One region of the Roseomonas haemaphysalidis genome, then DNA from elsewhere that is predicted to be linked to it. Evidence: riboswitches for the same ligand, from Rfam matches in the RefSeq annotation. Region 1 holds a riboswitch; the other holds the start of a gene.
The links. Region 1 has a riboswitch for glycine ahead of IAI59_RS02645 (D-amino acid dehydrogenase). Riboswitches for the same ligand answer to the same signal wherever they lie in the genome.

Region 2: it holds a riboswitch for glycine, as region 1 does, so the genes downstream of both, gcvT (glycine cleavage system aminomethyltransferase GcvT) here and IAI59_RS02645 (D-amino acid dehydrogenase) in region 1, are expected to answer to the same signal.

What each region holds. Positions count from the first base shown of each region.
Region 1 covers NZ_CP061177.1:580,163-584,570, reverse strand. The annotation lists gene IAI59_RS02655 (efflux RND transporter permease subunit) at 1-258, shown strand, start outside; gene IAI59_RS02650 (S1C family serine protease) at 340-1,320, shown strand; gene IAI59_RS02645 (D-amino acid dehydrogenase) at 1,357-2,610, opposite strand; glycine riboswitch at 2,661-2,742, opposite strand; glycine riboswitch at 2,746-2,834, opposite strand; gene IAI59_RS02640 (Bug family tripartite tricarboxylate transporter substrate binding protein) at 3,006-3,965, shown strand; gene IAI59_RS02635 (MBL fold metallo-hydrolase) at 4,026-4,408, shown strand, end outside.
Region 2 covers NZ_CP061177.1:1,645,107-1,649,514, forward strand. The annotation lists gene gcvP (aminomethyl-transferring glycine dehydrogenase) at 1-836, opposite strand, end outside; gene gcvH (glycine cleavage system protein GcvH) at 836-1,210, opposite strand; gene gcvT (glycine cleavage system aminomethyltransferase GcvT) at 1,222-2,328, opposite strand; glycine riboswitch at 2,380-2,466, opposite strand; glycine riboswitch at 2,471-2,571, opposite strand; gene IAI59_RS07580 (A/G-specific adenine glycosylase) at 2,771-3,820, opposite strand; gene IAI59_RS07585 (DUF721 domain-containing protein) at 3,826-4,371, shown strand.

The DNA.
Region 1 (4,408 bases):
GCGGCGGCGCGCACCCGGCTGCGGCCGATTCTGATGACCTCGCTGGCCTTTATCCTGGGCGTGCTGCCGCTGGCCATCGCGACGGGCGCGGGGGCGGAGATGCGGCAAAGCCTCGGCACCGCGGTGTTCGCCGGCATGCTGGGCGTGACCGGCTTCGGGCTGGTCTTCACGCCGGTCTTCTACGTGGTCGCCCGCGCCATGGCGCGGCGCGACCGCCCGGCGCGGCCGGAGGCGCTGGCCGTCCCGGAAGCCCGATAGCGGCCGGCGTGCCACCGGAGGCCGCCGCCGGGCGTTACCCCGGCTGCGACCGCGACGACAGGCAGGACAGGAGGCAAGGCCATGGCAGCAGCAGACGACGAGGACCGGGTTCCGGAGCCCCTGCGCCCGCGGCCCGAGGACTATGCCTACGACCTGGACCAGGCGCTCTCTGCCGTCGTGACCCTGCATGCCAGGGTGCCGGAGGACGCCTTCACCGCCGGCACCCTGGGCACGGAGCGGCTGGGCAATGCCGTGCTGATCCGTGACAGCGGCCTGCTGCTGACCATCGGCTACCTGGTGACCGAGGCGCAGGAGATCTGGCTGACCACCGCCACGGGCCGCGTGGTGGCCGGCCATGTGCTGGGCTACGACCAGGTGACCGGCTTCGGGCTGGTGCAGGCGCTGGGCTCGCTGGGCGTCCCGGCGCTGCCGCTCGGCCGCTCCTCCGAGGTGCCGGTGGGCGCCCAGGTGGTGTTCGCCGGCGCCGGCGGCCGCGCCGGGGCGCTGGCGGCGCGGGTGGTGTCGCGCCAGGAATTCACCGGCTACTGGGAATACGTGCTGGACGAGGCGCTCTACACCGCCCCGGCGCACCCGCTGTGGGGTGGCGCCGCGCTGCTCAACCCGGCGGGCGAGGTGGTGGGCATCGGTTCCATCCAGCTGGGTCACGACCCCGGCGATGGCCGCGTGCGGGTGCTGAACATGAGCGTGCCGGTGGACCTGCTGGCGCCCATCCTGGACGAGATGCTGACGCTGGGCCGCCCGGCCCGCCCGCCGCGCCCGTGGCTGGGCGTGTCCGCCAGCTCGGACGAAGGGCAGGTGGTGCTGGTGGGCGTCACGCCGCGCGGTCCGGCGGCGCGGGCCGGGTTGCGCAAGGGCGACGTGGTGCTGGCGGTGGACGAAACGCCGGTGAGCGACATCGCCGCCTTTTTCCGTGCCCTTTGGGCGGTGGGCGATGCCGGCGCCAGCATTCCCCTGACGCTGGAGCGCGAGGACGACCGCTTCGAGGTCAGCGTCACGTCCGGCGACCGGCAAAGCTTCCTGAAGGCCGCGCCGCTGCACTGAGGCGGCAGCGCGGCCCCCAGGGGCCCCCAGGGGCCGCTAGGCGGCGGCCCGCAGGCCGGTGCCGGCCGCCGCATCCACCGCATCCGCCGCCATCTGCGCGGTGGCGGCCGACAGCGTCCAGCCCAGGTGGCCGTGCCCGGTGTTGTAGAACACGCCCGGGCGGCTGCCGGCGCCGACGCGCGGCATCAGGTTGGGCGTCATCGGGCGCAGTCCGGCCCAGGGCACCACGCGCGCGGTGGACACGCCGGGGAACAACTGCTGCACCCAGTCCACCAGCGGCTTCACCCGGTCGGCGCGGATGTCGCGGTTTTCGCCGTTGAACTCGGCGGTGCCGGCGACGCGGAAGCGGTCCTCGCCCAGGCGGCTGGTGACGATCTTGGTGGCATCGTCCAGCAGGCTGACCTGTGGCGCCGCCTGCCGGCTTCCAGCATCGTCCAGCTGCACCGTGATGGAATAGCCCTTCACCGGGTAGACGTTGACCCGGTCCCCCAGCATGGCGGCGAAGCGGCGGCTGGCCACGCCGGCGCAGATCACCACCTGGTCCACCGCCAGCACCTCGCCCGCGCCCTGCGGGCCGCCGGCGGGGCGCCAGTCGATGCGGAGCCCGCCCTGCTGGTGGGCGATGCCCGTCACCTCGGCGTCCAGCAGAAAGCGCGCGCCGCGGCGCTGGCAGGCCTCGGCCAGCCCGCGGGTGAACTTGTGGATGTCGCCCGTGGAGTCGGACGGCGTGAAGAAGCCGCCGTGCCACTGCCCGCCCAGCGCCGGCTCGATCCCGCGCATCTCCTCCGGCGTCACGGCCGCGCGGTCGAGGCCGCCTTCGCGCAGCAGGCCGTTGACGCGGGCGGCGGCATCGAAGCCCGCCTTGTCGCGGTAGACGTGCAGAATGCCGCGCCGGCGCAGGTCGAAGTCGATGTTCTCGCGCTCGGCGATGCCGAACAGCTGCGCCCGCGCCGCGATGGCCAGCCGCGTGGTGGCGATGGTGTTGTCGCGGTACTGCGGGATGCGGCCGACGAACTCGCCCAGCCAGCCGTATTTGTGCAGCCCGGGGCGCGGGTTCAGCAGCAGCGGCGCGTCCCGCCGCAGCATCCACTTCATGCCCTTGGCGATGGTGGACACGCTGTTCCACACCTCGGCGTTGCTGGCCGAAAGCTGGCCGCCGTTGGCGAAGGAGGTTTCCATCGCGGCGTAGCGGTGGCGGTCCAGCACGATGACGGAATGCCCGCGCTCCAGCAGCGCATAGGCGGTGGTGACGCCGGTGATGCCGGCTCCGATGATGGCGACCGTGCTCATGACGGGCTCCAGGCAAGGGTTTGCGGCACGGCCCGTGCCGTTCCGCCCCCATCTGTCCTGTTACCTGAGAGCGTGACCGGCGCTGCCGCCGGCATCCCCTTCGGTGGGCGCGCGAGGCGCCTCTCTCCAGATCGTCCCCGGCATGCGGTCCCTGGTGCCTGAGAGTTTCCCGGGGGGTTGCTCCGTCGGCGGCGGCCGGAACCGCGCTCTCCCGCATGCCGTGCATGGACAAGGAGAAGCATCCACCTTTCCCCTGCCGGGCGTCAACGGGAATCCGCGTCCGGCCGCCGCCGCTGTCGCCCGGCGCGGCATGGCTTTAGGCTGCCGACGGGGCCTGGCGGAAGCCGCGCCAAGCGGACCGCCGGCCCCGGGAAATTACAGGAAAGCCGCGTTCCATGCGACACATCCTGGCCATGCTCGGCCTTTGCCTGCTCGCCTTCCCGCCGCCCGCCCGGGCGCAGCTGCCGGACCGGCCGCTGCGCATCATCGTCCCCTCGCCCCCGGGCGGCACCGGCGACATCGTGGCGCGCCTGCTGGCGGAGGCCGTCTCGACCCGGCTGCCGCGCGGCGCCGTGGTGGACAACCGCGCCGGCGCCAACGGCAACATCGGCATGGGCGAGGCGCAGCGCGGCGCTGCGGACGGCTCCGTGCTGGTGCAATGCGCCTTTGGCCCCTGCGGCGCCAACCCCTCGCTCTACGCGCAGCCGGGCTACGAGCTGGACGGCTTCGTGCCCGTGATCCTGACCGGCGCGGTGCGCAACGTCATGGTCACGCGCCGCGGCTTTCCCGCCCGCACCCTGCCGGAGGTGATCGCGCTGGTGCGCGCCAAGCCTGGTACCGTCACCTTCGCCTCGTCCGGCGTCGGCGCCTCCAACCACCTGGGGCCGGAGCTGCTGCGCACGCGCTTCGGGCTGGACTGGGTGCATGTGCCGTATCGCGGCAGCGGCCCCGCCATCACGGACCTCGTCGCCGGCACGGTGGACGTGTTCTTCGACAACCTGCCGTCCATCCTGCCGCAGATCCGCGCGGGCGCGGTGCAGCCGGTCGCCACCCTGGCGGCCGGGCGCCTGCCGGAGCTGCCCGACCTGCCGACCTTCGCCGAGGCCGGCGCGCCCGGCGTGGTGATCGACAGCTGGTTCGGCTTTCTGGCGCCGCCGCGCACGCCGCCGGCGGTGGCCGAGGCGCTGAACGCCGCCTTCGACGAGGCCCTGCGGCGGCCCGAGGTGCGGGAGCGGATGCAGGGCGCCGGCGTGGTGCCGCTGGGCGGCGGCACCGCCCGCATGGCGGAGCAGGTGCGCTCGGAAACGCAGCGCTGGGGCGAGGTGATCCGGGCCAACGGCATCCGCGCCGAATAGCGGGGGGATTCTTTCCCACCCGCTTCCATGCTTCACTCCTCCGGGCAAGGAGACGGCCACATGCACTTCACCCTTGGCGACGTCCGCGTCGACCTCGTGCTCGACATGGATGTCTTTCCCCTGCCGGCCGCGCGCATCATGCCGGGGCGCGACCTCGGCGAGCTGCTGCCCCACCGGGCGCTGCTGGAGCCCGACCACATGGACTTCGCGCGTGGCGACCTGCTGCTGGGCATGCAGGCGCTGCTGCTGCGGCTGCCGGGGCTGACCGTGCTGGTGGACACCTGCGTGGGCGAGCACAAGGAGCGCCCGGCCCACCCGCACTGGCACCGCCGCGCGGCCAGTGGCTTTCTGGACGCGCTGGGCGTGCCGCCGGAAGCGGTGGACGTGGTGCTGTGCACCCACCTGCACGCCGACCACGTGGGCTGGAACACCCGCCTGCGGGA
Region 2 (4,408 bases), 1.1 Mb from region 1:
CCGAAGCGCTGGCTGGAGCCGATGACCACATCCGCGCCCATCTCGCCCGGCGCGCGCAGCAACACCATGGACAGCGGGTCGGCGGCGACGATGGCCAGCCCCCCGGCCGCCTGCACGGCGGCGATCTCGGGCGACAGGTCGCGCAGCTCGCCGGTGGTGCCGGGATACTGCAGCAGCAGCGCGAAGGGCTTTTCGCTGCCGCAGGCGGCCACGACCTCGGCCGGGGCCACGACGCTGACGGTCAGCTTCAGCGGCTCGGCGCGGGTGCGCACCACGGCGATGGTCTGCGGGTGCACGTCGGCGGCCACCAGGATGGTGCGCGACTTCTGCTTGTTGGAGGCGAGCGCGATGGCCATCGCCTCGGCCGCCGCCGTCGCCTCATCCAGCAGCGAGGCGTTCGCCACCGGCAGGCCGGTGAGGTCGGTCACCATGGTCTGGAAGTTGACCAGCGCTTCCAGCCGCCCCTGGGCAATCTCCGCCTGGTAGGGGGTATAGGCGGTGTACCAGCCCGGATTCTCCAGCACGTTGCGGAGAATGACCGGCGGCACGTGGGTGCCGTGGTAGCCCATGCCGATCAGTGACTTCTTGAGCACGTTCTTTTCGGACAGCGCGCGCAGCTCGGCGATGGCCTCGGCTTCCGTGGCCGGCGCCGGCAGGGTGGAGAAGTCCTGGCCGCGGATGTCGGCCGGCACGGTGCGGTCGGCCAGCGCGTCCAGGCTGTCGACGCCCACCACCTTCAGCATGGCGGCGATCTCGGCCCCCGACGGGCCGATATGCCGGGCGGCGAAGGCGCCGTGGTCTTCCAGCGCGCTCAGCGCGTCGAGGGCCGAGGTCATCAGAGGCTGTCCACGAAGGCGGCGTAGTCGGATTCGCTCATCAGGGCCTCCACGGCGGCGGGGTCGGCCGCCTCGATCTTGAAGAACCAGCCGTCGGCGGTGGGCGCCGAGTTGGCCAGCGAGGGGTTGTCCACCAGCGCATCGTTCACCGCGACCACCTTGCCGGCGATCGGCGCGTAGACGTCGGACGCCGCCTTGACGCTTTCGACCACCGCCACGGCCTCCTCGGCCGCGACCTCACGCCCGGCCTCGGGCAGTTCCACGAACACCACGTCGCCCAGCGCGGTCTGCGCGTGGTCGGTGATGCCGATGGTGGCCACGCCACCTTCCAGCCGCACCCACTCGTGGTCCTTGGTGTACTTGGTTTCAGCCATGACAGGGCTCCTCAGCGAATGTAGCGGTGGGGAAAGAAGGGGGTGGCCGCGACGCGGGCGGGCGAGGCCTTGCCGCGCACCATCAGGTCCAGCGCCGTGCCGTCGGCGGCATGCCCGCGCGCCACGTAGCCCATGGCGCAGGGGCCGTTCAGGCTGGGGCCGAAGCCGCCGCTGGTGATCTCGCCGACCACGTCGCCGCCCACCTGCACGGGGGTGTGGCCGCGTGCCGGCTGCCGGCCGTCGGGCAGGATGCCGACGCGCAGGCGCTTCGGGCCGTTGTCCAGCTCCTCGCGCACGCGGTCCGCGCCGGGGAAGTTCCATTCGGTGCGGCGGCGCTTGCCGATGGTCCACACCAGATTGGCTTCCACCGCGCTGGTCGTCTCGTCGATATCGTTGCCATACAGGCACAGCCCGGCTTCCAGGCGCAGCGAGTCGCGCGCGCCGAGGCCGGCCGCCGTGGCGCCCGGCAGGGCCAGCAGCGCGCGGGCGAGGCTTTCGGCCTCCTCCGCCGGCACGGAGATCTCCACGCCGTCCTCGCCGGTGTAGCCACTGCGGCTGACCAGCGTGGGGATGCCGGCGATCTCCACCGCCAGCACGTCCATGAAGCGCATGCCGGCGACGGCGGGCGCGATGGTGGCCAGCGATGCCACGGCGCCCGGGCCCTGGAAGGCCACCAGCGCGCGGTCCGGCAGGCGCTTCAGGGACACGCCGGAGGGCAGCGCCGCCTCGATCGCCGCGTAGTCCACCGCCTTGCGGCTGGCGTTGACCACCAGGAACAGGCGGTCGCCGAGATTGGCGACCATGAAGTCGTCCAGGATGCCGCCGGCTTCCGTGGTCAGCAGCCCGTACTTCTGGCGGCCCGGCTTCAGGATCTGCACGTCGGCCGGCGTCAGGCGCTCCAGCGCCGCGGCGGCGCCTTCGCCCACCAGCTCGGCCTGTCCCATGTGGGACACGTCGAACAGCGCGGCACCGGCGCGCGTCGCCAGATGCTCGGCCATGATGCCGGCGGGGTACTGCACGGGCATGGCATAGCCCGCGAAGGGCACCATCTTGCCGCCCAGCTCCCGGTGCAGGGAGGCGAGGGGGGTTTCCAGAAGCGTTTCAGTCGTATCGGCCACGCAGCCTCCATCGCCGCGCCTGCGCGCGGCGTGTCCGGGTTCGTGGCCCCCCTCTGTCCGATGACCTGAGAGATTCAGCGCGAAAGCCTCGCGCCTTACTCCGTCGGTGCCGGCGCTCGCGCGCCGGGCTTTCCAGAGTCCCCTTCCCCACGCGGTTCCTGGTGCCTGAGCGTTTCCGGGGGCCGGTTGCGCCTTCGGCGACGGCAGGGCGCCTTGCCTGCCATGCTCTCCCGCGCGGGATCAGCGGGTGGGGTTCTCTCTGCCCGAGCAGCGGGCGCGAGGCAACGGTGCAGAAGGTCGGGGAAAAGAATTCCCCCGAGCCCCCATCTTTCTTTTGCCTGTTTGCCGGTCAGAACCACGGTGAGGGCCCGCCTGACCGCCCAACCCGGCGCCATCAAGCAGAAAAAGGATGGGGGTCCGGGGGAATTCCTTCCCCCGGCCTTTACCCCATCGCCCCCTCGCTCTCCGCCAAGTCGAGCAGCTTCTGCATGGTCCCCGGCAGCGCGGCCCGCGCGGCGGCCAGCGTCATCCACTCGCCGTCGCGCAGGTTGGCGCCGGGCGGCGCGGTGGCGACCCGCAGCGCCATGTGCAGCTCGAAATGCGTGAAGCCGTGCTTCGCCTCGCCGTCCAGCGCCCGCCAGTCCAGGCCGGGCAGGGGGGCGAAGGGCGGGATCTCGGCGTCGGTCCAGGGGGTTTCGCGCCAGGGGGTGCCGGGCAATTCCAGCATGCCGCCCAGCAGGCCGGTGGGCGGGCGGCGGCGCAGCAACAGGCGGCCGGTGCCGTCCAGCAGCAGGAAGTGCACGCCGCGCTTCAAGGGGCGGGCCTTCTTGGCCGCCTTGCGCGGCAGGCTGGGGGCGAGGCCGGTGCGGAAGCCCTCGCAGTCCGAGCGCCAGGGGCACAGGGCGCAGGCCGGGCTGCGCGGCGTGCAAATGGTGGCGCCGAGGTCGAACAGGGCCTGCACGAAATCCGATGGCCGGGCGCGGGCGGCGTCCTGCTCCATCCAGCGGCGGGCCAGGGCGGCCAGCGCCGGGCGGGCGCCGGGCAGCGGGGCCTCGATGGCGCCGAGCCGGGCGGTGACGCGCTCGACATTGCCGTCCAGCGGCACGGTGGGGCGGCCAAAGGCGATGGCGGCCACGGCGGCGGCGGTATAGGCGCCGATGCCGGGCAATGCCCGCAGCTCGTCCTCCGTGTCGGGAAAGCCGCCGCGCGCCACCACGGCCTGGGCGCAGGCGTGCAGGTTGCGGGCGCGGGCGTAGTAGCCGAGCCCGGCCCATTCCTCGGCCACCGCGTCCCAGGGGGCGGCGGCGAGGGTTTCGACATCCGGGAAGCGAACCAGGAAGCGGCGCCAGCGCGGGCCGACGGCGGCGACCGTGGTCTGCTGCAACATGACCTCGGAGAGCCATATACGGTATGGATCGCGCGTCGCTTCCCGCCAGGGCAGGGTGCGGCGGTGGCGGTCGTACCATTCGAGAAGCAGGGAGGCGGCGGGCAGCACGTATGCAGCAAAAGGACCGGAACGGCGGCGGCGCAACCCCCCCGGCGGCGAAAACCGCGCAAAAGCCGGCCCTGGCGCCCGATGGCGGCCCCGGATGGCGGTCGGACCGCGGGCCACGCGCGCTGGGCGCGCTGCTGCCGGCGCTGACCCGGCCGGTGTTCCGCAAGCGCAGCCCGGCGGCGGCGCAGCTGATCATCGACTGGCCGCAGATCGCGGGGCCGGTGCTGGCGGCGCAGACGGTGCCGCGCGGCGTCTCCGGCGGCACGCTGACGCTGGCCTGCTCCGGCCCGGTGGCGATGGAGCTGCAGCACCTGGCACCGCAGCTGATCGGGCGCATCAACACCGCCATGGGGCAGGCGCTGGTGCAGCGGCTGCGCTTTGTGCAGGCGGCGCTGCCGCCGCGCCGGCCACCGCCACCCAAGCCCGCGGCGGTGGCGCTGCCGGACGCGCTGGCCGCCCGTCTGGAAGGCGTGGAGGACCCGGAGTTGCGGGCGGCTCTGGCAAGATTGGGCCAGGGGGTTTATCGGGGGCGCCGAAACGCCGGTTGACGGCTGGCGGCGCGGCCGCCGCGACCCTATCTGCCGC